DNA from 3 places in the Ensifer sp. Root558 genome. Region 2 is predicted to be linked to each of the others. Evidence: predicted binding sites of a transcription regulator. Region 2 holds the regulator's gene; each other region holds the start of a gene.
The links. Region 2 encodes PhoB, which activates phosphate uptake and scavenging genes when phosphate is short. Its sites were predicted from a motif close to TGTCATNNANCTGTCAT; they were not measured.

Region 1 (10,426 bases), on a different contig from region 2:
TTGCGGAACTGATAGCCGTCGAACTTGCGGTCCTGCGCGAAGGCGACATGGTCGACGTCGAGATTGAGGCCCATGCCGATCGCGTCGGTCGCGACCAGATATTCGACGTCACCTTCCTGGTAGAGCGCCACCTGCGCATTGCGCGTGCGCGGCGACAGCGCGCCGAGCACGACGGCGGCACCGCCGCGCTGGCGGCGGATCAGCTCGGCGATCGCATAGACCTCGTCGGCAGAGAAGGCGACGATTGCCGTGCGGTGCGGCAGGCGGGTGATCTTCTTCGAACCCGCATAGAGCAATTGCGACATGCGCGGCCGCTCGACGACGGTGATGCCGGGCAGCAACTGCTCGAGGATCGGCCGCATCGTTCCGGCACCGAGCAGCAGCGTCTCGCCGCGACCCCGCAGGTGCAGGATCCGGTCGGTGAAGATATGGCCGCGCTCGAGATCTCCGGCAAGCTGCACTTCATCGATCGCGACGAAGGACGCCGTCGTCTCGCGCGGCATGGCCTCGACGGTGCAGACCGAATAGCGCGCGCGATGCGGGGTGATCTTTTCCTCGCCGGTGATCAGCGCGACATTGTGGTGGCCGACCCTTTCGACCAGGCGCGTATAGACCTCGCGCGCGAGAAGCCGCAGCGGCAGGCCGATGACGCCGCTGTCGTGCGCAATCATGCGCTCGATCGCGTAGTGCGTCTTGCCGGTATTGGTAGGCCCGAGCACCGCGGTGACACCGCGGCCGCTCAGGATCATGGGGTGAACGGACACGTCATCGATCCCGGGCATTCAGAAATTACGGCAGCGTCTTTTCACGCTGGCGGCAAACACATGCCCACGCACCGAGCCAAACGCAAGGGGCGCCGACAACTAAAACCTATCGCTTGGCATCTCTTAGCCCATTGCACCACCTGTTGTGGTCGGCGCAATCGACAATTGGAACAGCCGTGGAACGAATCGGCGACGAATCGACGACTCATTGTGATTCACTGTATGTTCACGACTACATATAGATTTCAACGCCGAACGTTGCACCACATGCTGAATCTGGAGCTGATTCCGCGCATCAAGCCCTTTGGCGCGCAACAATCCCGGCTCTGCCATTGCCTGACAGGTCCAAGGATTCCGAATCCAAGACTCTGGAAAGCCTGGAAAATTTTTCACGAAATTCGTCAGGGATTCACCCAAGTGAGAGAATGAGAATCGCAGTTTAGAGTCGCGACCAGTGCGGGAACATTCGGCAGCGACTCGCAGACCGCGCGTCATTCCACCTTTGTTCTCCACAAGATATAGTGTCTACGCCCCACTCCGGCAACGGAACTGCCAGCGCAACTTCAGGATTTCGAGCAGGATTTTCAGCGCTGCCGCCGCATGGAAACGGCGCCTCGAAAGGCGCCGTCCGGTAATGTTCGGCTTGTCTGATGCTCAGACGAAAAACTGTCCGCCGTTCGCCGAAATCGTCGAGCCGGTGATGAAGCCGGCATCGTCGGAGGCGAGGAACACCACGCAGCGGGCGATTTCTTCCGGTTCGCCGAGGCGGCCGACCGGGATCTGCGGGATGATGCGCTCGTTGAGCACCTTCTCCGGCACCGCCCGCACCATCTCCGTGCCGATATAGCCGGGGCAGATCGCGTTCACGGTAATGCCCTTGGCAGCCCCTTCCTGGGCGAGCGCCTTGGTGAAGCCGAGATCGCCGGCCTTGGCCGCCGAATAGTTGGCCTGACCCATCTGGCCCTTCTGGCCGTTGATCGACGAGATGTTGATGACGCGACCGAAGCCACGGTCGCGCATGGCCGACCAGAGCGGATGCGTCATGTTGAAGAGACCGGTGAGGTTGGTGCCGATCACCTCACCCCATTGCTCCGGCGTCATCTTGTGAAACATGGCATCTCGGGTGATGCCGGCATTGTTGACGAGCACATCGACCGGACCGAGATCGGCCTCGACCTTGGCGATGCCCTCGGCACAGGCCTGATAGTTGGAAACGTCCCATTTGTAGACCGGGATGCCGGTTTCCTGCTTGAAGGCCTGAGCCTTCTCGTCATTGCCGGCATAGTTGGCAGCCACCTTGTAGCCGGCATTCTTGAGTGCGATGGAAATTGCCGCACCAATGCCGCGCGACCCACCCGTGACCAATGCTACCCTGCTCATATGCGCCTCCCACTTGATCAGTTCAGTTTTTCGAATGCCTTCTGCATCAGCTTTTCGCCGACCTGTTGCCCGTAGAGCCCGGCGGCCGCTTGAAACTGCGGCGTAGCCAGCGCGGACAGAGCCACCTCGCACTTCTCCAGCGCGAGACCCATCATCACCGCGGAGAGCTGCTCCAGCGACACCTTCAATGCGCCGCCGTCATCGTTCAAGGCCGCGACCATCACGTCCTTGAAAACGCTCTCCTCGTCGGAAGTCGTATGTTCCAGCATGCACTCTACCAGCCGCGCCTCGTTAAGAGGCGCGGGATTGGCATGTGCAGAAACGATCGGCGAACCGGCCAGAAGCAGGGAAAATGGAACCCACCTGGCGCTGTTCATGCCGCCAGACCGATCAGAACCGCTCGACGCACATGGCGACGCCCATGCCGCCGCCGATGCAGAGGGTTGCAAGCCCCTTGGAAACGCCGCGGCGCTTCATTTCGAAAAGCAGCGTGTTGAGCACGCGGGCGCCGGAAGCGCCGATCGGGTGACCGATGGCGATCGCGCCGCCATTGACGTTGACGATCGACGGATCCCAGCCGAGGTCTTTGTTGACCGCGCAGGCCTGGGCAGCGAAGGCTTCGTTGGCTTCCACCAGTTCGACATCGCCGATCGCCCAGCCGGCCCTTGCCAACGCCTTGCGCGACGCCGGGATCGGGCCGGTGCCCATGACCTGCGGATCGACGCCGGCGGTTGCCCAGGAAACGATACGGGCGAGCGGCTGGATGCCGCGCTTGGAGGCCTGTGCCTCGGTCATCAGCAGGGTGGCTGCGGCGCCGTCATTGAGGCCGGAAGCGTTGCCGGCGGTGACCGTGCCTTCCTTGTCGAAGGCGGGGCGCAGCTTCGTCATCTGGTCGAGCGTTGCGCCATGGCGGATATATTCGTCCTGGTCGACGGTGACGTCGCCCTTGCGACCCTTGACGATGAAGGGAATGATCTCGTCGGCAAAGCGCCCGGCCTTCTGGGCCGCTTCGGCCTTGTTTTGCGAGGCGAGTGCGAACGCATCCTGCTCCTCGCGGCTGAGTTGCCACTGGCGAGCGACGTTCTCGGCGGTGATGCCCATGTGATAACCGTAGAAGGCGTCGGTCAGGCCGTCCTTGATCATCGTGTCGATCATCTTGAAGTCGCCCATCTTCACGCCGCCGCGAAGATGCGAGCAATGCGGCGCCATCGACATGGACTCCATGCCGCCGGCGACGATGATCTCAGCATCACCGGTTGCAATCTGCTGCATGCCGAGCGCGACGGCGCGCAGGCCCGAGCCGCAGAGCTGGTTCATGCCCCAGGCGGTCTTTTCCTGAGGAACGCCCGCCTTCATCGCCGCCTGGCGCGCCGGGTTCTGGCCTTCGCCGGCCTGCAGCACCTGGCCGAGGATCACCTCGTCGACCTCGGCAGCCTCGACGCCTGCCCGCTCGAGCACGCCCTTGATGACGGCAGCGCCAAGTTCGTGCGCCGGCGTATTGCCAAAGGCACCGTTGAAGGAACCGACCGCGGTGCGGCCGGCGCTGGCGATCACGATGGAGGGATTGCTCATGGGACGTTTCCTCAGATCTTCTTGCCTAATGCAGGCAGACTGGCAAAGCGCGCGACGCAAGTCAAACGCCTTGATGCAGTGCCACAAAAGCGTCACCTAAAACGCAACCGCAAGATTTTGCACTTGCGTCGCCGCAACGCACAAAGACATTGTCAGCGGCGCGCTTTTGCGGATACTCTGAAAAACGCAATAAAGACGGGATGATGGGGGAGAGGAGACCCTGATGGCGAAGCACGAAGGCCAGATCGTTATCAAAAAATATGCGAACCGGCGGCTCTACAACACCGGGACCAGCACCTATGTCACGCTCGACGACCTGGCTGTGATGGTGAAGAAGGGTGAGGACTTCATCGTTCAGGATGCAAAATCCGGCGAGGACATCACCCATTCCGTGCTGACGCAGATCATCTTCGAGCAGGAGTCCAAGACCGGCAACACGCTGCTGCCGATCTCCTTCCTGCGCCAGCTGATCTCGTTCTACGGCGACCAGATGCAGATGGTGGTGCCGAGCTATCTCGAACACTCGATGCAGGCTTTCACCGAGCAGCAGTCGCAGATGCGCGAGCAGATCAACAAGGCCTTCGGCGACACGCCGCTCGGCAAAAACCTGCAGGTTCCGCTGCAACTTGTCGAAGAGCAGGTGCGTCGCAACACCGAGATGTTCCATCAGGCCATGCAGATGTTTTCACCCTTCATCACCGCGCCGCCCGTGAAGGAAACGAAGAAGGCCGAAGCCAAGGATATCGACGAGCTGAAGGAGCAGCTTCGCGCGCTCCAGACCAAGCTCGACAATCTCGGCTAAGCAGGACCACCAGGCAGGAAAACGGTTCCTGCCTTCACCTCACCTGAACAGAGATCGCGGAAATCGGGGCGGCGTCGCCCCGAACCGTCTGGACCTAGAGGCCGATCGACACGTCCCGGCCGGCCGAGCGCATCGACACGGCAAAGCCGGCGATAACATCGATGAAGCTGATGGTCATCAGGATGAAGAAGAGCTGCGTTGCCGCCGGTGCGAGCAGCAGAAATTCGATCAAAAAGACGATGAACAGGATCATCGAGAGCAGATGATCCATCAGTGCGCGGCTGCTCGTGCGCGTCGCTTTCAGCAATTCGACGAAGAGCAGCAGCAGGGCGCCGACGATCAGAAGGTCGCCGAAGCGCATCGTCCAGGTCGCGCCTGATAGCATGGAGAGCGACACCATGTCGGCGTTCAGGCCGGCGAGGCCGCCGAACATTCCGATCATCGCGAGATTGTAGATTGCAAAAGGCAGGATCAGCAGCGGTATGGCAGCAAGCATCAGAACTCCTTGACCGCGTTTATGGTGGACCATGTTTATGCGGCGTCGTCACGCAAGGCGCCAGCGATACCACGGCGTCCAAGCAAGATCATGTCAGATGCAAAACAAAAGGGCCGGCAGAGCCAGCCCTTTGAACCTAATCCGCGAACGGAAACGCTTATGCGCTTTCCTTCGGGGTCAGAACCTGACGGCCACGGTACATGCCGGTCTTCAGGTCGATGTGGTGCGGGCGACGCAGTTCGCCGGAGTTCTTGTCTTCGACGTAGGTCGGGGTCTTCAGAGCGTCAGCCGAACGGCGCATGCCACGCTTGGACGGGCTCGTTTTTCTTTTAGGTACAGCCATTTCATTCTCCACTTATCGGGCAAACACTGTTCAGCAGCCGAAATGGCCGTGTAAAACAGATGTTAATCACGGAAATTTGGCGCGCTTATACATGGACAACTGCCGTTTGACCAGTCCCCACGGGCAATTTTTCGACTCGACCTTTTCAGACCTCGTCTTCGGCGACGACCCACGGCTCTGCGCGGGCGGCCTCCTCCCATTTCAGGAACGCCGGATGTGCCTTCACGCGGTTCATGTAGCCGAGCGTTTCTCGATCCGCAACGAGATCGTAGACGTCGAAGCGGTTAACCACAGGCGCGTACATCGCATCGGCCGCGCTGAAGGACCCGAAGAGGAACGGGCCACCGGAACGCGCAAGCGCCTCCGTCCAGATCTGCTCGATACGTGCCACGTCCGCGCGGACGTCCGCGCCAACGTCCAGCGCCTGCTTTGGCCGACGGATGTTCATCGGGCAGGCACCACGCAGAGCGCGAAAACCGGACAGCATCTCCATCGAATAGCTGCGCGCCCGGGCGCGCGCCTGAGGGTCGGCCGGCCACAGCCCGGCGTCGGGAAAGAGTTCGGCGACATATTCGATGATCGCCAGCGATTCCCAGATAAGCAGGTCCCCGTGGCGCAGCAGCGGCACCTTTCCGGTCGGCGAGATCGCCCGGATCTCCGGATTGCCGGCGGCGAAATCGAACGGAATGACCACGTCCGAGAAATCGATGCCGACTGCCGTCATCGCGATCCATGGCCGCATCGACCAGGACGAATAGTTCTTGTTGCCGACATAGAGTGTAAGTCCGGTCATTTCTGTTCCTTGATTGCTGGTCTCTCCGAGAAAACGATCAGTTCCTCGAAATGGTTCATGTCCTCGAACGAGCAGAAGGCCGGCGGATCGAGCGCGATCACCGGCGCCTGCTCGCGCAGAAAAGCGAGCTGCTCGTCCAGCATCGCCTGCCAGCGCGGCAGCGCCGCATCGTCGAGCCAGTCGACGGGGTAGGCATAGGTGATGTGGAATTGGTAGTCGTCATGATCCGGATGTCGATAGCCGAAGGCTTCCGCGAAAGCGTCGCGCCAGGCCTTGAGACAGGCGCGGTCGGCGGCACCGTCGCCTTCGAGTGCAAGGCCCGTCGGCGTGATCCCGGTCACGCGGGCGCGGAACTGCTCCAGCGGCGCAAAATGCGCAAGCCGTTCGCGGTAGTACGCCGTCATCACCTCGATCGGCGTATCGAGCGGCATGCCAGCCGGCCAGTAAGGGAGCTTCCGGCGGTGTTCGATGATGCCCTGGAAGATCGTCATGTGCAGGCTGGACGGTTGGGTAAAGGCGAACTGCCGCGCCTCGGGCATCGCCATCAACCGGTCGCGCACCGCAAGCACGGCGGCCTCGGACGGCGATCCGGCGGCAACGTGAGACACGACCGTGTTGCCCGGTTCCAGCAGGAAGAGGCCTTGGGTGTTGTAGCGCGTGCCGAGATGTCTCGGCGGGGCATCGTTGGCGCTGCGGCCAAGGGCGAGAAGCGAGGGGGAAATCAGGGTCATGGAGCAATCGGGCCTTTCGAAGGGAGAGAGGCCCAGATGGCAGAACTCTACAACGCGAGCATGACATCGCCCGACGAGCCCATCCAATGAAAAGGTCTGATCCTAATTATAAAGGCAGGTGATGTAACCGCCGGAGCGGCTGGCGCGGCGCTCGATCAGGTTCGCCAGACGCTTGAGACCGCGGCCTGGTTTTCCGGCGTTGCGCTCCTTCGGATTGGGCAGCGACACCGCAAGCAGCGCCGCCTGCCGGCGCGAGAGCTTCGACGCTGAAACCCCGAAATGATGGCGGGCGGCCGCCTCGATACCATAGATCCCGTCGCCCCATTCGGCGATATTCAGATAGATCTCCATCATCCGCCGCTTGCTCCACACGAAGTCGGCGGCGACCGCCAGCGGCAGTTCCATGCCCTTGCGCAGGAAGGAACGACCGTTCCAGAGATAGAGGTTCTTGACCGTCTGCATCGGAATGGTGCTCGCGCCGCGGGTGGATTCCCCTTCGAGCGCATCCTCGACCACGCCCCGCATCTGGCCCCAGTCGACGCCGTCATGGGCGCAAAACTGCCCGTCCTCCGACATCATCACCGACTGCACGAGAACCGGGGCGATATCATCGAACTCGACCCATTGCCGATCGTAGCCGCGCAGCAGCACGAGATCGCGCAGCATGAGCGTCGAGACGGGATGGATGAACTCCACCAGGTAGAGAACGATCAGCGCGTAGGGAAGGACGAGAAAGCCCAGGACAGCCAGGACGATCTGGCGGCGACGCGTGCGCAACGTCCGGCGAAGCGAAGACCAGCGACTGGAAGGCAATTCGCCCTCCTCGCGCGCTTCCGGAACGACGTTCGCGGCCTGACTGTTCACCTCGCTGTCCATCCGCTTCTCTTAGTGCATGCGCAGGCAGAGTTGAACGGGCTTTCTGGCAAAAGGCAAGGCGCGGAGAAGGCTGTCCCAGGGAAAGCGCGCGGCTGCGACACGAATCCCCGTTGAAAGCCCTCTTCGCCCATGTCAAAGAGCGCGCATGAGCCAGGACACATCGCCTTTTACCCGTCGCCTCGCCACCAATGCCCGCACCGTCGAGGGTCTGCTGGAACGTCTGCTCGGCCAGACGACGGAAGCCGACGAAATCGCCCGGCCGGCAAACCTGCTCGCGGCCATGCGCCACGGCGTGCTGAACGGGGGCAAGCGTCTGCGCCCCTTCCTGGTGATCGAATGCGCCGATCTGCTCGGCGGCAATCGCGATGCGGCCTTGCGCGTCGGCGCGGCACTCGAATGCGTGCATTGCTATTCGCTGGTCCATGACGACCTGCCGGCGATGGACGACGACGACATGCGCCGCGGCCAGCCGACCGTGCACAGGGCCTTCGATGAGGCGACGGCGATTCTTGCCGGCGACAGCCTGCTGACCTTTGCCTTCGATATCATCGCAGCACCCGAGACAGCGCTTTCGGATGCGCAGAAGGTGGAACTGATCCTGGCGCTCGGACGCGCCGCCGGCCACGGCGGCATGGCCGGCGGACAAGCGCTCGACCTGGCCGCGGAAAAGTCGCCACCGGACGAGGCCGGGATCGTCACGCTGCAGGCGATGAAGACAGGTGCCCTGATCCGCTTTGCCTGCGAGGCTGGCGCCATCGTCGCCGGCGCCGCGAAGGAGGACCGCGCGCGGCTTCGCGCCTTCGGCGAAAAGATCGGCCTTGCCTTCCAGCTTGCCGACGACCTGCTCGACCTTACCGCGGATGCTGAGACCATGGGCAAGGCAACCGGCAAGGACGCCGCCCGTGGCAAGGGCACGCTGGTCGCGCTCAACGGCCAGACCTGGGCGGAAGACCGGCTGGAGCAACTGGTCGCCGAAGCAGAAGCGCTGCTTGCGCCCTATGGAGTGCGCTCGGCCATTCTCGTCGAAGCCGCCCGTTTCATCGCCAATCGCAGGAGCTAGATCCATGAGCAAATACTGGTCGCCGATCGTCTCCAAGCTGAAGCCCTACGTGCCTGGCGAACAGCCGCGCATCGCCAACCTGGTGAAGCTCAACACCAACGAATGCCCCTACGGTCCGTCTGAGAAGGTGCTCGACGCGATCGCCGCGGCAGCGAGCAGCGATCTTCGCCTTTATCCGGACCCGCTGGCGCTGAAGCTGCGCCAGGCCATCGCCGTACGCTATGGCGTGACCGCCGAAGAAGTCTTCGTCGGCAACGGCTCGGACGAGGTGCTGGCGCACATCTTCGCCGGCTTGCTGAAGCACGACGCGCCGCTGCTCTATCCGGATATCTCCTACAGCTTCTATTCGACCTATGCGCGGCTCTTCGAGATCGACACGGTCGAGATCCCGCTCAGCGATCGCTTCGAGATCGATCTCGCCGACTACGACCGGCCCTGCGGCGCGATCATCCTGCCGAACCCGAATGCCCCGACCGGCATCGCTTTGCCGCTCGCCGACATCGAGCGGCTGGTCGCAAGCCATCCGGACCAGCCCGTCGTCATCGACGAGGCCTATGTCGATTTCGGCGGCCAGTCGGCCGCAGAACTGGTTTCGAAATACGAGAACCTCTTGGTCGTCCAGACCTTCTCCAAGTCGCGCGCACTTGCGGGCTTGCGCGTCGGCTTCGCCATTGGCCAGCGCCCGCTGATCGAGGCGCTGGAGCGGGTGAAGGACAGCTTCAACTCCTATCCGCTCGGCCGTCCGGCCCAGGCCGGCGCCATCGCCGCGATCGAGGATGAAGCCTGGTTCGAGGACACTCGCGCCAAGATCATCGCGTCGCGCGACCGGCTCACGGCCGAACTGACAGCGCGCGGCTTCGAGGTGCTGCCTTCGTCGGCAAACTTCGTTTTCGCACGGCATCCCGGCCATAGAGGAGAAACGCTGATGAAGGCGCTCCGCGAGCGCGCCGTGCTGGTGCGCCATTTCGCCAAGCCGCGCATCTCCGATTTCCTGCGCATCACCATCGGCACCGATGCCGAATGCGCGCGCCTGATCGAGGCGCTAGACGAGATCCTCTAAGTTGTCTCGGTGACATTTTCGCCGTTTCAAACAAGCGATGGACTGATCTAGCCTCCGGCGACCGAGCCGGAGCTTGTCTTACATGTTCGACCTGACGCCCTATCTGCCGCAGCTTCTCATTGCCTGGACCGCCTATCTGATCGCGACCGCATCGCCGGGGCCGGCGATCCTGGCGATCATCACCACCTCGGTCAGCCAGGGACGAAAGGCGGGCCTGGCGCTTGCCCTTGGCGTTCTGACGGGAAGTTACACCTGGGCAATGCTGACGGCCTCCGGTCTCTCGGCGCTGATCCGCGCCTATGGCCACGCGATCATCGTCTTGAAGATCGCCGGCGCCTGCTATCTCTTCTGGCTCGCCTATAACGCGCTACGCGCTGCCATGCGCAGCGACAAGAGCGCGATCGTGCCGACGGCAAAGGTGCAGACCTCGCTGAAGCGGCTCTATCTCAAGGGGCTCGGCATCCACCTGACGAACCCCAAGGCGATCTTCTCCTGGATCATGCTGGTGTCACTCGGCATGCCCGCGGGCGCGCCGGTCGGCGTTACCGC
Region 2 (10,426 bases):
GAAGCGCGCTGGAAGCCGCATGAAGGCGCGGGAAAAGCCGAAGCGTTGGCGCAGTTCCGGACCGACGGCGATACCGGCGGCCACCGCCTCGCCCTGCCCCTCTTCCAGTGCCGGCAGCAGCTCCGCATAGGTCACGGCCTGGATCTGGCATTTGGCCTCGATGTCGAGCTCGCGGCAGATCTCGCGCACGAGATCGACATGAAATCCCGAAAGCTTGCCGGACTGGTCGATGAAGTTGAACGGCGGAAAATCCACCGTCGTCAAGAAACGCAGGCGCGCCAGGCCCGTGAGATCGGGCTTGGCGATGCGTTCGCGCGCGTCGAACAGCAGCGGCAGATCCTTAGCCTCGGCCGCAAGCGGCGTCGCGATCAAGGATGCGCAAAGGGCGAAAAGGGAAAGAACTTTCATGGGCAGCGGCCGGCACGTCTCATGTGGCAGGGGCGGCCCTTGGAACCGCGGTGATTCATCGAGCGGTAAAGTAACCGGCCGCAGCGCAGCTGACCATAGGCCACCACGAGAACGCGGTTACACAAGGAACGGGACGAGGAAGAATGGAGCGGGTGATCGGGATCGAACCGACGACATCCAGCTTGGGAAGCTGGCGTTCTACCGCTGAACTACACCCGCGGTGCCTGCGAAATTTCCCGAACCGGGGCGATCTGTCAAGCACCCTTGCGCGGGATTGCGTAAGGGGCGCTTCGAAATCCCCTACTCGGCGCGGAAATGCTTCGAGAGCTTCAGGCCCTGCGCCTGGTAGTTGGAGCCGACGCCGAGGCCATAGAGACCATCCGGCCGTTCCAGCATGTGTTCGTAGATCAGGCGGCCGACGATCTGGCCGTGTTCGAGGATGAACGGCACCTCGTGGCTGCGCACTTCGAGCACGGCCCGGCTGCCCGTGCCGCCGGCCGAGGCATGGCCGAAGCCCGGATCGAAGAAGCCGGCATAATGCACGCGAAACTCGCCGACCAGCGGATCGAACGGCGTCATCTCGGCCGCATAAAGCGGTGGAACATGCACCGCCTCCCGCGAGACGAGAATGTAGAACTCATCCGGATCGAGGATCAGTTCATCGCGGCCGCGGCTGTAGAGTGGCTCCCAGAAATCAAAGATCGCGTGCTGCGCTTTCTTGTCGACGTCGATGACGGCGGTGTGATGCTTGCCGCGATAGCCGATCAGGCCTTCGGGCCCGGTGCCCTTCAGATCGATCGACAGCGCGATGCCGCCGCCGCTGACGTTCGGCTTGTCGCTCGCCACCAGCACGTCGCTCTCGTGCAGCGCCTGCAGTTCCTGCTCCGACAGGATAGACTGGCCCATGCGGAAGCGGATCTGCGACAGGCGCGAGCCGCGGCGCACGACGATCGGGAAGGTGCGCGGGCTGATTTCGAGATAGAGCGGACCGCTGTAGCCGGTCGGGATCTTGTCGAATTCCTGGGCGCGATCGGTGATGACGCGGGTGAAGATGTCGAGGCGACCGGTCGAGCTTTTCGGGTTGGCCGAGGCCGACATGCCCTCAGGCAGTTCCAGGCTTTCCATCAGCGGCACGATGTAGACGCAGCCCGTTTCCAGCACCGCGCCATCGGTCAGATCGACGACGTGCAGCTTCAGCCGGTCGAGCTTGTCGGCAACGAGGTGAGACGGGCCTGGCATGAAGCTTGCGCGGACGCGGAAAGCCTTCGAGCCTAGGCGCAGGTCGAGGCTTGCCGGCTGGATCTGATCGTCATCCAGCGGCTTCTCGCTTTTGAGGCGTCCCGATTCTAACAGCGCGGCGATCGCGCGATCGGCCAAAATCCCAGTGTCGCGGCCCATTGCAGTCCTCTTTTCAGTTGCGAGACAAAACCAAACTCCGGGAATTGACGCAAGCGTACCCTGGCAGTATTGAAGCTTTATCCCGTGGTGATTTGGCCGGTCGGCTTGCAGCCACGTTAAACAAGTAGCTAAAAAGGCCGGGTGTCAAACCGGCCCTTCACGCGGCCGGTTTTTTTGTTTTTGAAAGTGACCGTCACATGAGCAAAAACTGGCGCCCCGCAACGCAACTGGTCCATGGCGGGACCACCCGTTCCCAGCACGGAGAGACCTCCGAGGCGATCTTCCTTACCCAGGGCTTTGTCTACGAGACGTCGGAAGCTGCGGAAGCTCGTTTCAAGGGCGAGACCGAAGGCTTCATCTACGCCCGCTACGGTAGCCCGACCAACGACATGTTTGAAAAGCGCATGTGCATGCTGGAAGGCGCCGAGGATGCGCGCGCCACGGCATCGGGCATGGCTGCCGTCACCGCCGCCATTCTCTGCCAGCTGAAGGCCGGCGACCACATCGTCGCCGCCCGCGCCCTCTTCGGCTCCTGCCGCTGGGTGGTCGAGACGCTGGCGCCGAAATACGGCATCGAGTGCACGCTGGTCGACGGACGCGACCTCGCCAACTGGGAAAAGGCGATCCAGAAGAACACCAAGGTCTTCTTCCTCGAAAGCCCGACCAACCCGACGCTCGAAGTCATCGACATTGCCGGCGTTGCCAAGCTCGCCAACCAGATCGGCGCCAAGGTCGTCGTCGACAACGTCTTTGCGACGCCGCTCTTCCAGAAGCCGCTGGAACTCGGCGCCCATATCGTCGTCTATTCCGCCACCAAGCATATCGACGGTCAGGGCCGTTGCCTCGGCGGTGTCGTGCTTTCCGACAAGGAATGGATCAACGAGCACCTGCACGACTACTTCCGCCACACCGGCCCGGCGATGTCGCCGTTCAACGCCTGGACGCTGCTGAAGGGCATCGAGACGCTGCCGCTACGCGTGCGTCAGCAGACGGAAACGGCCCGCCGCGTGGCCGACTTCCTGGCAGAACAGCCGCAGGTCGCCAAGGTCATCTATCCTGGCCGCAAGGATCATCCGCAGGCCGACATCATCGCCAAGCAGATGACCGGCGGATCGACGCTCGTCGCCTTCGAACTGAAGGGCGGCAAGGATGCAGCCTTCGCGCTGCAGAATGCGCTGGAGATCGTGCGCATCTCCAACAACCTCGGCGACAGCAAGAGCCTGATCACCCATCCGGGAACGACCACGCACAAGAACCTGACCGACGAGGCCCGCGAAGAGCTCGGCATTTCCGCCGGAACCGTGCGCTTCTCGGCCGGCATCGAGGACAGCGACGATGTGGTGGAAGATTTCGCCCGCGCGCTGAAGGCCGTGAAGGCCTGATTTTACGAAGACACGGCCGCCGTGATCAACGGCGGCCGACGCCCCTTGCCGGCCGTCACGAGATGGTTTCCGGCGGCGCGGCGCCAAGGTGCCAGGCACGTTTCACCCGCTCGATCGCGTCAGCACGGCCATCCGTCCCATCATGGGATCGCACAATCTTGCCGTTATTCTTGACGAAACCATCTTGCTGTAGAATACCCTGAAAGACCTGAAGCAAGGTGATGCCCATGTATCGCGCTTTGACCCGCGACATAGAAGTTACGGTGGAGCCGTACTATCTCGAAGAGCAGTCGGATCCCGATGACGGCCGCTATGTCTGGGGCTATCGCATCGTCATCTCAAACCACTCGGACGCATCCGTGCGGTTGATGACGCGCTACTGGCACATTACCGATGAGAACGGGCAAGTCGACGAGGTCAGCGGTCCGGGCGTCATCGGCGAGCAGCCGCTGCTCAATCCCGGCGATACCTATGAGTATTCGTCCGGATGCCCTCTGGATACGCCCTCAGGCGTCATGTTCGGCCACTACAGCATGGAATCGGAAGGCGGAGAGACCTTCAACGTTGCCATCCCCGCCTTCTCGCTCGATTCACCCGGGCTCGTGCGCACCCTGAACTGAAGCGCGTCCTTCGGACTAGCGTCGCTCTTAATCGCGGCCAGTCGACCGGAAGCGCCCGCTACTGCGGGCGCACCTCGCTTGCTTCGAAGCGATAGGTCGTCGAGCAGAACTCGCAGGTCACCTTGACTTCGCCATCGTCGATGGTGCTTTCGAGGTCGTCCGTGCTCAGATTGGACAACACCGACTGCAGCTTCTCGCGCGAGCAGCTGCAACGGTCGTAGACCGCCTGCGGTTCGTAGACGCGGACGCCGCGCTCGTGGAACAGGCGATAGAGCAACCGCTCGGTTCCGACCATCGGATCGGTCAACTCGTCCATGTCGATCGTTTCGACCATCACCTTGGCTTCGGCCCAGAGATCGTCGTCCCCGAACGCGCTTTCACCATCATCGCCATCACCGCCGGAAAGGTCGGGCTGGCGCATGCGTTCCGGCGCTTCCGGCAGGAACTGGGCGACCATGCCGCCGGCGCGCCAGCGATGGCGCGGCTTGCCGTTTTCGTCGCGATCGAGAAGCTCGGCCACGCCAAGGCGCACCTTGGTCGGGATCTGCTCCGACTGTCGGAAATAGACGCCGGCGATTTCTTCCAGCGTCGCTCCGTCGAGCGCAACGATCCCCTGGTAACGCTGGGTATGGGCGCCCTGGTCGATGGTGAAGGCGAGCACGCCCTTTCCGAGCAGCTCGTGCGAAAGGGTCCGGCCGTCCTTTTCGGCAGCGGCAAGCGCTTCCTGATCGTAGCGGGCATAGGCGCGCACGCGATCCGGCGTCGAGAAATCAGCGACCACCAGATCGACAGGGCCATCGCCCTGGGTCTGGACGATCAGCTTGCCTTCAAACTTCAGCGAGGTCCCGAGCAACACGGTGAGTACGACGGTTTCAGCAACCAGGCGCGCGACCGGAAGCGGATAGTTGTGGCGCTCGAGGATTGCGTCCAGCATGGGGCCGAGCTGCACGGCGCGGCCGCGCACGTCGAGGCCTTCCACCTGGAAAGGCACGACGTGATCGTCACCGGCAAAGTCGAACTCACCAAGCCCTGGCGTCATGTCAGTCATGTCTTGCTCCTTGCCTTCAGCCACCAAGCTGCACCAGAGATATTGCTATCCCCGCGCAACGTGCTCGCTGTCTCAGTTGATCCCGCGATAAACGGATTGTCCACCAGGTATGTGCCGCCGCCATAGCAACGCACCACCTCGACGGTTGCGCGCTCACTACTTTCAGGAGCGCCCGTATGCCGCCTAAATCGTGTCGCACGTGGACAATGTCAAGTGCGGTGAACACGCCCTATATGGCGCACGCTCGGCGGAGCGCACGGAAGCCTCTTCGCCGCCGTCGCGCGCGACCGGGCAGCCGGCTCAGACGAGCCCCATGCACCAGGCAATGACCGACTTCTGTGCGTGCAGCCGGTTTTCCGCCTCGTCGAAGACCACCGACTGCGGGCCGTCGATGACCTCGTCGGTGACCTCTTCGCCGCGGTGCGCCGGCAGGCAGTGCATGAACAGCGCATCGGAGGCCGCACGCTTCATCAGCGCTTCATTGACCTGGTAGGGCTGGAAGACGTTGTGCCCGCGGGCGCGATGTTCCTGGTTCATCGAGATCCAGGTGTCGGTCACGACGCAATTGGCGTCGGCGACGGCCTGTTCGGCGTCATGACACAAAAGGACCTCGCCGCCATTGTTGCGCGCCCAGTTCAGGAACTTGTCCTGCGGCTCGGACCCGAGCGGCACGGCCATGTTCATGCGGTATCCGAAGCGGGCAGAACCTTCGATCAGCGAATGCAGCACGTTATTGCCGTCGCCGGTCCAGGCAATCGTCTTGCCCTTTACCGGACCGCGATGCTCCTCGAAGGTCAGGATATCGGCCATGATCTGGCAGGGGTGCGTATCGTCGGTCAGGCCGTTGATGACCGGGACCGTCGCATGCTCGGCCAGTTCCAGAAGGCGGCGATGGTCGGTGGTGCGGATCATGATGGCGTCGACGTAACGCGAGAGCACCTTGGCCGTGTCGCCGATCGTCTCGGCGCGGCCGAGCTGCATTTCGGTGCCTGACAGAAACAGGGTTTCGCCGCCGAGCTGGCGCATGCCGACATCGAAGGAAACGCGGGTGCGGGTGGAGGGCTTTTCGAAGATCATCGCCAGCATCTTGCCGGCGAGCGGCTTCTCGGCAGTTCCGGCCTTGGTCGCCGCCTTTCGGACGCGCGCATCGTCGATGATCGTCCGGAGGTCGGCGGCCGTCATGGCCGAAAGATCGAGAAAATGTCTGGTGCCTGCCATCGTACTCGGTTCCTGTCTGAAAAATCGGTCCCTGGTGCGGCACGCTATCGACGTGCCCGCACGAAGGTCATTCTAACGCCTTAGTCGTCCCTGGGTCGCTACCTTCAGGCCGCGGCGTTGCCGCTTGCCTTGCGAACCGCCTCGGCGGCGCGTTCGATACGTGCGAGCCCCTCGCGCGCCTCTTCCGCCGTCACGGTCAGCGGCGGCAGCAGACGCAGCACATTTTCGCCCGCCGGCACGGCCAGGAGCTTTTCGGCGCGGATTTCCTTCAGCAGATCGGCCGAAGGGCCCTTCACCTTGATGCCCAGCATCAAACCGTCACCGCGGATGTCCTCGATGACATCAGGGAAGCGGTCCTTGAGCGACGCAAGGCCCTGGCGGAAGACCAGCGCGACATCGCGCACATGCGTCAGGAATCCGTCGGCCAGAACGACGTCGAGCACGGCGTTGCCGACGGCCATGGCCAGCGGGTTGCCGCCATATGTGGAGCCATGCGTGCCCGCCACCATACCAGATGCGGCTTCCTCAGTCGCGAGGCAGGCGCCGAACGGGAAGCCACCGCCGATACCCTTGGCGACCGCCATGATATCCGGACGGATATCCGCCCATTCATGGGCAAACAGCTTGCCGGTACGGCCGACGCCGGTCTGGACCTCGTCGAGGATCAAAAGCAGGCCGAACTCGTCGCAGAGCGCGCGCAGTTCCTGCATGAATTCCTTGGTCGCCGGACGGATGCCGCCCTCGCCCTGGATCGGCTCGATCAGGATCGCTGCGGTTTCCTCGGTGATCGCATTCTTGACCGCGGCGATGTCGCCGAACGGAACCTGGTAGAAGCCCGGCGCCTTCGGCCCGAAACCTTCGATGTATTTCTGCTGACCACCGGCGGCGATCGTCGCGATCGTGCGGCCGTGGAAGGCGCCTTCGAAGGTGATGACGTGGAACTTCTCCGGGTGGCCCTTGGAGAAGTGGTAACGCCGTGCCGTCTTGATGGCGCATTCCAGCGCTTCCGCGCCCGAATTGGTGAAGAAGACCTTGTCGGCAAAGGTCACCGCCGTCAGCCGGCGGCCGAGGCTTTCCTGGCCCGCAATTTCATAAAGGTTGGACAGGTGCCAGACCTTGTCGGCCTGCGCCTTCAGCGCTTCGACCAGGTGCGGGTGCGCGTGGCCGAGCGAGTTCACGGCAACGCCGGCACCGAAATCGAGATAACGCGTGCCGTCTTCGGCGATCAGCCAGGCGCCCTCTCCTCGCTCGAAACGCAACGGCGCGCGCATGTAGGTATCATAAAGCGGCGTGGTTGCAGTCATGCGAGGCTCTCCTTCACTCCAGATCGACATCGATCCCGCGCCTCACGCGGGCCGATAAAAATCAAAAATGCCGCCTTTCGGCGGCGCAGGCACTATTCCCATTTCGCGCTGCAATGTCAACAAAACCAAGCCTTGCAGCGCAACATCAAGGGTCGATTCCTGGCAGCAGAAAAATCGTCCGGGAGGGCTTGCAAAAATGCAACGCTGGCCGAGCAAGTTGGGGAAAACTACGAAATCGATTCGGCCTGATTCCCGGGACTCTTGCCACAGAGTCCAGCGGTCAGTACGTTAACATTCAATTACTAGACGCATGCGGCGGACCTAGTCACCAAAAGAGTTATCGCGTTTGCAACCCCGGGGTTTAGCCGGGGTGCGGTGAGGGATTCTGCCATCCCCAACGCTGAGAACGGAGAGTGCAGAAATGAACTGGACTGACGAGCGGGTGGAGAAACTGAAGAAGCTTTGGTCCGAGGGCCTGAGCGCAAGCCAGATCGCGGCACAGCTCGGCGGCGTCAGCCGTAACGCTGTCATCGGCAAGGTTCACCGCCTGAGCCTGCCAGGTCGCGCCAAGGCCGGCGGCAGCACCACGACGGCAGCCCGTCCGAAGCGCCCGACTTCGGCACCGCGCGCACCGAACTACGCTTCGCGCGTTTCGACCCGCCCGGTTGCACGCGCGGCCGGCGCTGTCGTTCTCAAGGAAGAAATCGAAGTCGATCTCGTTGCCGAGCAGGATTTCAGCACCCGCACCGACGTTGTCGTGCCGATGTCGCGCCGCCTCGAGCTGACCCAGCTCACCGAGCGCACCTGCAAGTGGCCGATCGGCGACCCGCTGAAGGAAGAGTTTCACTTCTGCGGCAACGATTCCCCGGAAGCCTCGCCTTACTGCACCTTCCATGCTCGGCTGGCCTACCAGCCGTCGGGGGAGCGCCGCAGGGCTCGCTAAGAAGCTGGACCGCATTGATAAAGGAAGGGGCCGATCGGCCCCTTTTTTTGTTGGCGACTTTCAGACCGCTCAGCTTTCGAGCGAATAGCCGGCGCCGCGAACGGTGCGGATGACGTCGGGCATGTTCGAGAAGTTCAGAGCCTTGCGCAGACGACCGACATGCACGTCGACGGTGCGCTCGTCGACATAGATGTCATGCCCCCAGACGCCATCCAGAAGCTGCGAGCGAGAGAAGACGCGGCCCGGCGAGGACATGAGGAACTCCAGAAGACGGAACTCGGTCGGGCCGAGGCGCACTTCGCGGCTGCGGCGATGAACGCGGTGGGTCTCGCGGTCGAGTTCGATGTCGCCGCAGCGAAGCAGCGTCGAGAGCACCTCGGGCTTTGCCCGGCGCAGCATCGCCTTGACGCGCGCCATCAGCTCCGGCGTCGAGAAGGGCTTGACCACGTAGTCGTCGGCACCCGTCGCCAGACCCCGGACGCGCTCGCTTTCCTCGCCTCGCGCCGTCAGCATGATGATCGGCAGACGTTCGGTCTCCGGACGCTGGCGCAGCCGACGGCAAAGTTCAATGCCGGAAACACCGGGCAGCATCCAGTCGAGGATAAGCAGGTCGGGCAGCCGCTCCTGAAGCCGGATCTCCGCCTCGTCGCCCCGCAGGATCGTATCGACGTCGAAGCCCTCGGCTTCCAGATTGTAACGCAGCAGAACGCTCAGCGCCTCTTCGTCTTCGACTACGGCGATTTTTGGCAACATCAGGTAACGTCTCCTTACCGCGGGCGGCCTTTGGGCTCATCGGCCCGGCCGGCGCTCAGACACTCTAAATCTGGAGCACATCCGCCGTTTTCAAAGGCGGGGCGAAAACCGCATGCTTCAGATACAGGAATTCGGGGCCGCGACCGAAGCCGCGACCGGATCAGATTTCAAAGGGCATGCATGCTTACGGCGCGCTTGGCGCTCAGTCGTTGACCGAGCCCAGCGTCGACGTGGTGTCATCCTTCGGACGCTCGCCTTCCGGCTGAGCACCCGTCGCCATGTAATAGATCGTCTCAGCGATATTGGTCGCGTGGTCGCCGATGCGCTCGATGTTCTTGGCGCAGAACAGAAGATGCGTGCAGGGCGTGATGTTGCGCGGATCTTCCATCATGTAGGTCAAGAGCTCACGGAACAGCGAGGTGTAGATCGCGTCGATCTCTTCGTCACGCTCGCGGATGCTGTTGGCCTTTTCCGGCGAGCGCGAGGCGTAGACGTCGAGCACTTCCTTGAGCTGGACGAGAGCGAGCTCTGCCAGATGCTCGAGGCCACGGGCGAGCTTGCGCGGAATGCCGGAGCCGGCGACCGCGATCACGCGCTTGGCGGTGTTCTTGCCGAGGTCGCCGACGCGTTCCAGATCGGAGGCGATGCGGATCGACCCCATGATCTCACGCAGGTCGGCGGCGACCGGCTGACGCTTGGCGATCGTGACGATCGCCTTCTCACCGATCTGGCGCTCGGCGTCGTCGAGGACGGTGTCGTCCGAGATCACCTTCTGTGCGAGAGCCAGATCGGAGTTGACCAGCGCGCGAACGGACTCGGCGACCATCTGTTCGGCGAGGCCGCCCATCTCCGAGATGCGGCGCGTCAGGTACTTCAGTTCTTCGTCATAGGCGGACATGATATGCATGGACATGATCGTCGATCCTTACGGGCGCTTTGCAGTTACTGTTGCAGCCTTATGCGGCCTCAGCCGAAGCGGCCCATGATGTAATCCTGGGTGCGCTGGTCATCCGGATTGGTGAACATCTTGTCGGTGTCGTTCTCCTCGACGAGATTGCCGAGGTGGAACATGGCGGTGCGCTGCGAAACGCGGGCGGCCTGCTGCATCGAGTGGGTCACGATGACGATCGTGAAGTTCGTGCGCAGCTCGTGGATCAGTTCCTCGACCTTGGCCGTCGCGATCGGATCGAGAGCCGAGCACGGCTCGTCCATGAGGATGACTTCCGGGCTCACGGCGACGGCACGCGCGATGCAGAGACGCTGCTGCTGACCACCGGAAAGGCCGGTGCCGGGCTCCTGCAGACGATCCTTTACCTCGTTCCACAGACCGGCCTTCTGCAGGCTGGTCTCGA
Region 3 (10,426 bases), on a different contig from region 2:
AAGGTGGCGCGAACGACGGTCACCTCCGGCAGCAGGCCATGATAAAGTTGATGGATATGCCAGTCGGTATCGGCGAGGATCCGACCGTTATCGTTCAGCCGATCCCAGATCGCAGCCGGCACGTCGGTGCCGGTATGCGGAAAGCCGAGAATGACCGGCGAGTTGCCTTGTCTGACTTCGACGACCGCCATTTCAGGCCTCCAGGCTTGGCAGGATGCCGGCGGAGACGGCGGCGTTCAGACGGCCCGAGGCGATGAGGTCGCCGGCGGCCTTGAGGTCGTTGGCCATGTAGCGGTCCTCTTCGATCGTCGGCGAGACGGCGCGAAGGGCGGCAGCGGCCTTCTGTAATTCAGGGCTCGTGGCGAGCGGCGCGCGGAATTCGACGCCTTGGACGGCGGTCAGTGCTTCGATGCCGACGATTGAGAACAGGTTCTCGGTCATCTGCAGCAGGCGGCGCGCGCCGTGGCAGGCCATGGAAACGTGGTCTTCCTGGTTCGCCGACGTCGGCGTCGAGTCGACAGACGCCGGATGCGAGAGCTGCTTGTTCTCCGACATCAGCGCCGCCGAGGTGACTTCCGCGATCATCAGACCAGAGTTCAGGCCCGGCTTCTTGGCGAGGAAGGCCGGCAGGCCGTAGGAGAGAGCCGGGTCTACGAGCAGCGCGATGCGGCGCTGCGAGATCGCGCCGATCTCGCAGACGGCAAGGGCGATCTGGTCGGCGGCAAAGGCAACCGGCTCGGCGTGGAAGTTGCCGCCGGAGACGACCGAGTTGTCTGAAAGAACGAGCGGGTTGTCGGTGACGGCGTTGGCTTCGGTTTCAAGCACGCGGGCGACCGAGCGCAGCAGATCGAGGCAGGCGCCGTCGACCTGCGGCTGGCAGCGGATGCAATAGGGATCCTGCACGCGCTCATCGCCTTCGATGTGGCTTTCGCGGATTGCCGAGCCGGCAAGCAGCGCGCGGAGAGCCGCGGCCGTATCGATCTGGCCGCGATGACCGCGCAACGTATGGATATCCGGATGGAAGGGCGCTGACGAGCCCATGGCCGCATCGGTCGACATGGCGCCGGTGATGAGTGCCGCCTGTGCGGCACGATGGGCGCGGAAGAGACCGGCGAGTGCCAGCGCCGTCGACGTCTGGGTGCCGTTGATCAGCGCAAGGCCTTCCTTGGCGGCCAGCACCACCGGTTTGAGGCCGGCGGCGGACAGCGCTTCGCCGCCGGACATGCGACGGCCTTCGAAATAGGCCTCGCCGTGGCCCATCATGACTGCGGCCATATGGGCGAGCGGGGCGAGGTCGCCGGAGGCGCCGACCGAGCCCTTTTCGGGAATGACAGGGATGACGCCCTTTTCGAGCATAGCTTCGATCAGCCGCACGAGTTCGAGGCGGACGCCGGAGGCGCCGCGACCGAGGGAGACGAGCTTCAGCGACAGGATGAGGCGAACGACGTTCTCGGCGAGCGGCTCGCCGACTCCGCAGCAATGTGACAGGATCAGGTTGCGCTGCAGCGTTGCAACGTCGGCGCTGTCGATCTTGATCGAGGCGAGTTTGCCGAAGCCGGTGTTGATGCCGTAGACCGGCGCGTTACCGGCGACGATCTCGGCAATGCGGGCGGCAGCCTTGTTGATGCCGGCGTCAAAGGACGGATCGAGGCGGGCCGGCTCGCCGGTCCAGTAAATGGTTTCGAGATCGCGGAGGGGCACGGAGCCCGGGTGTAGAGTGATGGTCATTGACCGATCCTTTGCCCTCTAAAGATGCGTTCATGAAGCGGATTGAAGCCGATGCGGTAGACGAGCTCGGCCGGATCCTCGATGTTCCAGATTGCCAGATCGGCGGATTTTCCGACTTCGATCGTGCCGGTTTCGGCCAGTAGGCCAAGCGCGCGGGCGGCTTCGCGCGTCGCACCGGCAAGGCATTCGGCAACCGTCAGCCGGAAGAACGTCGCCGACATGTTCATGGTGAGAAGCAGCGAGGTCAGCGGCGAGGTGCCGGGATTGCAGTCGGTGGCGATCGCGATACGCGCGCCGGCATCACGCAAAGCCTGGACCGGCGGCAGGCGGTCTTCGCGCAGCGCATAGAAGGCGCCGGGCAAAAGCACGGCGACCGTACCTGATTTGGCCAGGGCCGCAGCCCCTTCGGCGTCGAGATATTCGAGGTGGTCGGCCGAAAGCGCGCCGTAGGAGGCCGCGAGCTTTGCGCCGCCAAGGTTGGAGAGCTGTTCTGCGTGCAGCTTGACCGGCAGGCCGAGTGCCTTGGCGCGGTCAAAGACGCGGGCGATCTCGGCAGTCGAAAACGCGATGCCCTCGCAGAAACCGTCGACCGCATCGACCAGGCCTTCGGCATGGGCGGCGTCGAGGCCGGGCAGCACGACATCGGTGACGTAGTCATCGTTGCGGCCCTTGTAGTCCACAGGCGTTGCGTGTGCGGCGAGATAGCTCGTCATAACGCGCACCGGCCGCAGCGTTTCGAGTTTGCGGGCGGCACGCAGCATGTTGAGCTCGGCCGTGACGTTCAGTCCGTAGCCGGATTTGATTTCGACGGTCGAGACGCCTTCGGCAAGAAGCGTGTCGAGCCGCGGCAGGGTGCTTTCGACAAGCTGGTCGACGGTCAGCGCATTGGTCGCCTTGACCGAGGAAACGATGCCGCCACCGGCACGCGCAATCTCTTCATAGGTGGCGCCTTCGAGGCGCATCTGGAATTCGCGGGCGCGGTTGCCGCCATGAACGAGATGGGTGTGGCAGTCGATGAGAGCGGGCGTCACTACGCGGCCCTCGTAGTCCGTCGCTTCAAGGCTGCGTGCGAGGTCGGCGGGCAGTCCGCTCTCCGGCCCGGCATAGGCGATACGCCCATCGACGACCGCAACGGCCGCATTCTCGACGAGGCCAAGACCGTCAACGGTTTCGCCAAGCGTCACGAGACGCACATTGCGCCAGATGCCGGATGTCTGCCTGCGGGTCGAGAGTTCGTTCATCAGGTCGCCTCCACTGAATATAATGTATATACATATTAATTCGCTCCACAAGGGGAAATTTATGGAGCCTGCGGAAAAGGAAAGGGTGATCGGCCGAGTGAAACAGAACGGGGGCTTTGAGGAGATGACCGTAGAACTCTGATTTCTCGGGAATTTCTCACCCCCGGTTCGTCATCACCGCAGGCAAAAAGAAAAGGCCCCGAGCCATGAGGTTCGGAACCTTTGTCTGTGTCCTTGGAATGGGGATCGCGACGCGTGCCCGCGACCCGAAATCCTGCCGGGCCGCGAAAACAGATCACGCTAAACCGCGTGATCCGCCTTAGTGCGCAGCCGTTCAACCACCTCGACGAAGCGATTTCCGGCAATGTCGAGGCGACCGCTGTTGTCGATCACGCTGACATCCGGGCCTGAGGTCACGTCTGGAGCCTGGCGGCTGAGGCGTCGCAAAACTTCCTCTTCACTTTCGCGACCGCGTTCGGCAAGCCGCTTTGCAAGCACAGGCGTCTCGGCTGTAACAACGACGACGGCGATCTCGCCGAAGGCTTCGCGGAACGCCGGCAGGGCACCACGGCTGCCATTGACGATCGCCGTCATGCCGTCCCTGACATTCCTGAGCACGACGACGGGGATGCCGTATTTCAGCCCATGCGCATCCCAGAAAACGGCGAAGGCGCCGTCCTTCTGCATCTCGACGAACTCGTCTTCCGAGACGCTTTCATGTACCTCACTGCCGGCATCCGACGGACGGGTAATGACGCGGCGGACGAAATGCACGTCGTGACAATCCGCGAAATGCCGGGCGGCAAAGCCCATGACGCTGTCCTTGCCGGCGCCGCTCGGTCCAACAACGACGACAAGCGCGCCGCCCTGGTTGTTCGCGCTCATGCGACACGCCGTCCTTCGCGCCAGACGGAGCGCACGACCGGGATGCCTTCCTTGCGATGGACGCGAGCGATATCGGCGCGAAGGCCGACGCCGATGCGGCCGCGGTCATCGAGACCGACGGTACGCGCCGGCGTCGACGTCACCATGGCGATTGCCTTTGGCAGGTCGACGGCGTCGAGTTCGTCGGAGAGCACGAAGGGGGCGTGGATCAGACTGAAGGGCACATAGTCCGACGACAGCACGTCGAGCACGCCGCGCTCGGCGAGATCGCGGGCGGCGATGTTGCCGGAGTGCGACTTGCCGCGCACGATGTTCGGCGCGCCCATCAGAACGCTGAGGCCCGCGCGGTGCGACGCCTCGGCGGCCTCGAAGCTCGTCGGGAACTCCGCAAGCTTGATGCCGAAGCCGATCGATTCCTCGACGTGGTCGACGGTCGCGTCGTCATGGCTGGCGATCGTGATGCCGCGGGCCGCACAGGCCTCGGCGAGCGCGGTGCGGTGCGGACCGGCATACTTGGCCGACAACGCCTGCTGCCGCTCGACGAAGCGCGCGAATTCTTCGTCCGAGAAGCCGCGCTTGGCTTTGTAGTAGAGCGTGTACTGGTCCATCGTCTGGAACTGGCGCTGGCCCGGCGCATGGTCCATCAGCGAGACGAGCTTGACCTGCGGATCGTTCTGGAAGTCCTCGTAGTGATCGAGCACGTCGGACGTTGAAACTTCGCAGCGCAGGTGGATCAGGTGATCGGCGCGAAGGCGACCCTCTTCCTTGGCCTGGGCCAGCGCGTCGGCCATGCTGCGCATCTCGCCCTTCTGGAAGCCGCCATCCTCGTCGGAGCCGAGACGCAGGCAGTCGAAGACCGTGGTGATGCCGGAGGTGACCACCTGTGCGTCATGGGCCTGGATTGCCGCGATCTTCAGCCAGCGCACGCCCGGGCGCGGCGAGTAGTGGGCTTCGAGGTGGTCGGTGTGCAACTCGATGAGGCCGGGGATCAGATAGTCGCCTTCAAAGTCCTCGCCGCTGGCAACCGTGCCCTCGGAAATGTCGGCAATCTTGCCGTCGCGGATCAGCACCGAACCGTCGAGGATACTATCCTCGAGGACGATGCGGGCGTTGGTCAAAACCTGTTCTTTGCTCATCTCATGCGATCTTTCGTTGGGTGTCGCTGCCGAGCGGCAGCAGGGAGCGGACAGTAAAGGGTGCGCCGCGCTCCGGTTCGACGAAGAGCGCGACTGACGTGACGTGAAGTGGCTTGCCGATATGCTCGGCAAAGGTGGTTTCGAGCGCGGTACGCATCACGCCGCTGGTTTCCGTGGGCACCGGGCCAGTCAAGGTCAGGTGGAACTGGAACTCTTCGAAAACATAGGGATAGCCCCATTCTTTGAGGTAGCGCCTCTGGCGCTCAGGCAGGCTGTTTGGCTTGCGGCGGGCAAAGTCGGCGTCCGACAGCGGCGCGCGGAACGGGTCGAAGCGGTGAACGGCGTCTTCGGCCAAATCCAGCAGGTCGACGCAAGGCGCGGACGGCACGAGTGCGAAGAACGGGCCCAACTGGTGCAGCACGATTTCGGGGATCTCGAACGGGTCGAGGTCGGCGGCAAAGCACTCGAAAATACTTAGGAGCTCGTCTTCGTCCCGGCCTTCGGCAAGCTCGAAGGGAGCCTTCAGCGTACCGTGGAAACCGTAGCGCCGCGGGTCAGCCGTCAATGTGCGTTGCGTCTCTTCGTCAATCCCGGCGATCGTCGGAAGCGTGAGGTCCTCACCGGTAAAGGCGTCGCGCCCCAGCCAACGGGACGCGACCTGCGACAGCCGGTCGTCCGCCGGCGGCGCGAAATAGATGGCATAACGCACGGTCTTCACTTTCTTGTAGCGACCGGCCCGCCAGGGCGGCGGGTCGATTGTTTGCGGGATGCGATGCGCAGCTAGCCGATTTCCATGACAACATCATGATGGCGGACACGCAAATGCTTGGCTGTCGTCAATGTGCCTTGCTGCCCATCAGGCGCGAACGGCACGCGTTCGAGATGCTGTCGAAAATAAAGACAACCAGCAAGATCAGAAGCACCATATAGGCGACATTTTCCCAATCGGAATTGGTACGCATCGCTTCCCAGAGTTTGAGGCCGATACCGCCGGCGCCGACGGCGCCGATGATCGTCGCCGAGCGAGTGTTCGATTCCCAGAAGTAGAGCGCCTGGCTGGCAAAAACCGGCAGCACCTGCGGAAGCACGCCGAAGCGCTGCACGGCAAGCGGCGTCGCTCCGACCGACTTCACGCCCTCGCGCTGCTTGTCATCGATGTTTTCCAGCGCCTCGGAATAGAGTTTGCCGAGCGTACCGGTGTCGGTGAAGAAGATCGCGGAGATGCCGGCAAGCGGTCCGGGGCCGAAGGCGCGGGTGAAGAACAGTGCCCAGATGAACATGTCCACCGACCGCAGGAAGTCGAAGAAGCGCTTGACCACCTGGTTGGTCAGGAAGCTCGGCGTGATGTTTCTGGCGGCAAGGAAGCAGAGCGGGAAGGCGATCAGCGACGCAATGAGCGTGCCGACGAAAGCCATGACAACCGTCTGCAACAGCTTCGTCCAGACGTCCAGATGCTGCCATTCGGCGTTATAGAGGATGTTGTTCCAGGCGAGCGAAAGGTTCGAACGCGTCGGGTCGATCTGTTCGCCGGATGTGATGAGCGCGACGACCTCGCCATAGCTTTTGCCGAAGAAGGGCGAGTTGGTGTCGAACAGGAAGTTCGCCCAACCGAAGAAGCGGTTGCGGACGGAAACCTCGTCGCCTTCCACTTCGGCCCACCCGGTGGCGCCAAAGGCAAGCACGATCTTTTCGCCTGGCCGCTTCTGTGTCGCCCAGGCGGGCAGTTGGCCCTGCGGCCTCACCGTGTCGGCGCCGTCGACGGTCATCACAAACGTGTCGCCGCCGTGGGTAGCCTTCACCAGACCATCGGCGATCTCGATCCTGGTCGAGCGGTCGTAGGTTACGACGACGCGCGTCAGCACGTCTTCCGTCCGGGTTTCGACACGGTTCTGCGTTTCGGCGGCGGCTGTGCCACCGAGCGCGGAGCCGGGCGCCATGAAGCTGAACGACGAGCTTGCCTTCGGCTTGACCGCCTGCGCGGTGGAGGCCGGTATCTCGACCTGGCGCGTCACCGTCTGCCTGTCGAGCTCCACCCAATCCGGATTGGGATTGGGCCCGAGCGGCGAATTGCGCTGATAGTTGAGACGCATCGTCCGGTCGGGGGCGACGTGGATTTCCGGGCGTACCTCATAGGAAACCCAGTCGGCGAGGTAGGTGCCAGCGATGCCCCAGTTGGCATTGCCGAGCACGTGGCCGATCGAGAAGAACCACCAGCTGAAGATGAGGTAGGCGACGACGCCGCCGGCGATGGCTGCGGTGCGCACGCGGCTGGAGGTCGAGGATTTGAGGAGGTCGGGATGGCGGCTCGCGATCGCGTCCATTTCCATCGGGTTCAATCGTGTGGTCGTGGTCATGGTACGCACCTACTGGGCAAGCTGGAAGGCCTGCTCGCCAACGAGGCGGCGGCGAAGCCAGGCGGAAAACTGGTCGACGGCAAAAATGGTCGCAAACAGCAGGAGGACGATTGCAAGGGTCTTGGCCTGGTGTCCCTGGCCGATCGAAAGGCGCAGCAATTCGCCGATGCCGCCGCCACCGACGGCGCCGATGATCGTCGAGGCGCGCACGTTGATCTCGAGGCGCAGCAGGAAATAGCTGGTGAAATTGGGCAGCACCTGCGGCACCATGCCAAACCAGACGCGCTCGATCCAGTTGCCGCCGGCAGCCCGCAGGCCCTCGTCCGGCTTCATGTCGGCGTTTTCGACCACTTCATAAAAGAGCTTGCCGAGCGCGCCGATCGTGTGGATCGAGACAGCGGCGATCGCCGGAATGGGGCCGAGCGAGAGGATCGCGAGGAAGAAGCCGGCTATCACCACCTCCGGAAAGGCCCGGAGCACCTCCATGATGCGGCGAACGATGCCGCGGATCCATGGATTGGGCATCAGGTTGCGCGCGGCAAGGAAGCAGAGCACGAAACCGAGGGCCGTACCGATCACCGTCGAGAAGATCGCGATGTTCACGGTCTCCAGCATCTTGTGCACGTATTCGGGGATGTAGAAGCTTTCGGTCAGGTACAGCCGGCCCTCGGGGTAGTTGTACTTGAAGCTGCCATCGTCATAGGGCGAGGGCAGGTCGAACATGGCGCGGAAAATTTCTAGCCCGTCGCGCGGCGCGAGATCGCCGACGAAATCGAAGAAATGCGGCAAACGGTCGAAGAACTTGCCGGCATTGGAATCGTTGGCGAACCAGAGCGAGCCCGATAGCGCCAGGAGGAGAACGCCGAAGCCAAGCCAGGAATAGAGCCGGCGGCGGGAACTGAGTTCCTGCCAGTGACGCTCGATGACGGCGCCGTTGTCGCTCAGATGTCGCGGGAGCAGGGAAGTTGCCATGACCGTTCCGGCTTTCGCCGGCCTCTTGAGCATTTCCAGGTAAAGTGCGAAGCGGTTTTCCGCCCCGGAAATGCGTGAAAACAATGCGGCGAAGGATGCGAAAGCACCCCTTCAAACAGTGAAACGCTGGCCGTTTGGGCGGCCAGCGTTCCCGAGTGGTGCGGGTCTATCAGCCGCCGATCGTCGCCTTGCGGGCGTCGATGATCGGCTTGTAGAAGTCGGCGTTGACTTCGGTGTAGCCGGTGAAGTCACCGCCCTGGATGGCCGAGAAGCAGGCCGCGTCGGTCTTCGGCAGGTCCAGCATGAACTGCTTGAACTTCGCCTTCATGTCGTCGTTCATCGTGTTGCGCACGACGATCGGGCCGTTCGGGATCAGCGGCGACTTCCAGAGCTCGACCAGGTCGTTCATGTCGAGGATGCCCTTGTCGACCATCTTCTTCAGGTTGCCCGAGGTGTAGCCGTCCTTGAATTCGCCGACGCCCGAGCCGAAGGTCGTGCCGGCATCGAAGGTGCCCTTGACGACTTCGAGAACGAGGTTTTCGTGACCGCCGCCGAAGCCGGTTTCACCGAAGAATTCCTTGACCGGGGCGCCGATCGCTTCCGGGAGCGTGACGAGCGGGACGAGGTAGCCCGAGGTCGAGTCCGGGTCGGCAAAGCCGAGCTTCTTGCCCTTCAGGTCTTCGATCTTGGTGATGCCGGAATCCTTGCGGGCAACCATGATCGAGTGGTAGCCGGTCGAACCGTCGGTCTGAACGGTCGTCAGGATCGGCTCGACGGCGTCAGCCTTGGCGAGGTAGATCTTGGCGTAGCCGGAAGCGCCGAGTTCGGCGTAGTCGAGCGTGCCGCCGAGCAGGCCCTGGATGACGCCGTCATAGTCGGCGGCCGGGAACAGCGAGACCTTCTCGACGCCAATGGCGGCCGGCAGCTTGTCGACCAGGCACTGGAAGTTGCGCAGGCGGTCGGCTTCGTTTTCGCCGCCGAGGATGCCGATGCGGAATTCCTTCAGGTCTTCAGCCTGGGCGTGGCCGACGAGGGCGAGGAGCGCTACGGCGCCCAGAAGAGCTTTCTTCAGCATAAGGTTCTCCCGTGTCCGGCTTGGCCGGATCCTATTGGGTTTCAAAGAGGTGCCCTTGACGCGGGCTTTCGATCATGGCGGGCGTCAGATGCCGGCCAGTGCCAGCGGCTTGAGGCCGGCCGATGCCGTTTCTTCCTGCGGTACTGCCGCCGGGATGTTGATGCTGGTGGAGGTCATCGATTCCTCGATGCCTGTGTCGGCGCCGTAGATCTCGGCAACCGCTGCCGCGGTCAGATCCTTGGGTTGGCCGTCGAAGACGACGCGGCCATGCGCCATGCCGATGATGCGTTCGCAATAGTTGCGGGCGGTATCGAGCGTGTGGAGGTTGGTGATCACCGTGATGCCATCGCGCTCGTTGATATCGCGCAGCGCATCCATGACGATCTTGGCGTTCAGCGGGTCGAGCGAGGCGATCGGCTCGTCGGCAAGCAGAACCTTCGGCTGCTGCATCAGCGCGCGGGCGATCGCGACGCGCTGCTGCTGGCCGCCGGAAAGCGTGCCGGCCGGCTGGAGCGCGGTCTGCTCGATGCCGAGGCGCTCAAGTGCGCCGATCGCCATGATGCGTTCTTCACGGGTAAACATGTTGAGGATGCTCAAAACGGTCGAGCGGTGGTTGAGACGCCCGAGCAGCACGTTGGTGAGCACGTCGAGGCGCGGCACCAGGTTGAACTGCTGGAAGATCATCGCGCAGTCGCGCTGCCAGGTGCGAAGGGCAGCACCGCGCAGCGACGAAACTTCCGTGCCGTCGAAGACGATCGAGCCGGATGACAGATCGACGAGGCGGTTGATCATACGCAGAAGCGTCGACTTGCCGGCGCCCGAGCGGCCGATCACGCCGACCATCTGGCCCTGGGGGATGTCGAAGGTAACCGAACTCACGGCTGTCTTCTTGCCGAACTGGCGGGTTACATTCTTCAACTGAAACATGTCTAGCAGGTCCTCTTCCGGGGAGACCGGTCATCGGTATGACCCTGCCATATCGGCGCTTCATGAAGCCGGAATGTCAGTTTGTTGTAAGTTCTGTTACAGTTCACA

Region 1: the regulator PhoB is predicted to act here: its motif matches at 6,931-6,947, upstream of ASD63_RS24945 (DUF1868 domain-containing protein).
Region 3: the regulator PhoB is predicted to act here: its motif matches at 5,784-5,800, upstream of ASD63_RS30640 (DUF1045 domain-containing protein).

What each region holds. Positions count from the first base shown of each region.
Region 1 covers NZ_LMGC01000033.1:210,849-221,274, reverse strand. The annotation lists gene ASD63_RS24985 (helicase-related protein) at 1-764, opposite strand, end outside; gene ASD63_RS24980 (beta-ketoacyl-ACP reductase) at 1,419-2,144, opposite strand; gene ASD63_RS24975 (hypothetical protein) at 2,162-2,521, opposite strand; gene ASD63_RS24970 (acetyl-CoA C-acetyltransferase) at 2,535-3,716, opposite strand; gene phaR (polyhydroxyalkanoate synthesis repressor PhaR) at 3,940-4,518, shown strand; gene ASD63_RS24960 (membrane protein) at 4,613-5,014, opposite strand; gene rpmF (50S ribosomal protein L32) at 5,172-5,357, opposite strand; gene ASD63_RS24950 (glutathione S-transferase family protein) at 5,503-6,150, opposite strand; gene ASD63_RS24945 (DUF1868 domain-containing protein) at 6,147-6,881, opposite strand; gene mtgA (monofunctional biosynthetic peptidoglycan transglycosylase) at 6,984-7,757, opposite strand; gene ASD63_RS24935 (polyprenyl synthetase family protein) at 7,903-8,817, shown strand; gene hisC (histidinol-phosphate transaminase) at 8,822-9,877, shown strand; gene ASD63_RS24925 (LysE family translocator) at 9,960-10,426, shown strand, end outside.
Region 2 covers NZ_LMGC01000012.1:457,407-467,832, reverse strand. The annotation lists gene ASD63_RS15620 (transporter substrate-binding domain-containing protein) at 1-408, opposite strand, end outside; tRNA gene ASD63_RS15615 (tRNA-Gly) at 553-627, opposite strand; gene ASD63_RS15610 (2'-deoxycytidine 5'-triphosphate deaminase) at 709-1,806, opposite strand; SAM riboswitch at 1,881-1,959, shown strand; gene ASD63_RS15605 (O-succinylhomoserine sulfhydrylase) at 2,004-3,188, shown strand; gene ASD63_RS35100 (hypothetical protein) at 3,244-3,417, opposite strand; gene apaG (Co2+/Mg2+ efflux protein ApaG) at 3,416-3,808, shown strand; gene ASD63_RS15595 (Hsp33 family molecular chaperone) at 3,867-4,856, opposite strand; gene argF (ornithine carbamoyltransferase) at 5,157-6,074, opposite strand; gene ASD63_RS15585 (aspartate aminotransferase family protein) at 6,179-7,378, opposite strand; gene ASD63_RS15580 (GcrA family cell cycle regulator) at 7,800-8,321, shown strand; gene phoB (phosphate regulon transcriptional regulator PhoB) at 8,391-9,074, opposite strand; gene phoU (phosphate signaling complex protein PhoU) at 9,277-9,990, opposite strand; gene pstB (phosphate ABC transporter ATP-binding protein PstB) at 10,041-10,426, opposite strand, start outside.
Region 3 covers NZ_LMGC01000036.1:239,991-250,416, forward strand. The annotation lists gene hutG (N-formylglutamate deformylase) at 1-191, opposite strand, end outside; gene hutH (histidine ammonia-lyase) at 193-1,728, opposite strand; gene hutI (imidazolonepropionase) at 1,725-2,969, opposite strand; gene phnN (phosphonate metabolism protein/1,5-bisphosphokinase (PRPP-forming) PhnN) at 3,270-3,854, opposite strand; gene ASD63_RS30635 (alpha-D-ribose 1-methylphosphonate 5-triphosphate diphosphatase) at 3,851-4,990, opposite strand; gene ASD63_RS30640 (DUF1045 domain-containing protein) at 4,992-5,699, opposite strand; gene phnE (phosphonate ABC transporter, permease protein PhnE) at 5,827-7,344, opposite strand; gene phnE (phosphonate ABC transporter, permease protein PhnE) at 7,354-8,316, opposite strand; gene phnD (phosphonate ABC transporter substrate-binding protein) at 8,486-9,391, opposite strand; gene phnC (phosphonate ABC transporter ATP-binding protein) at 9,476-10,318, opposite strand.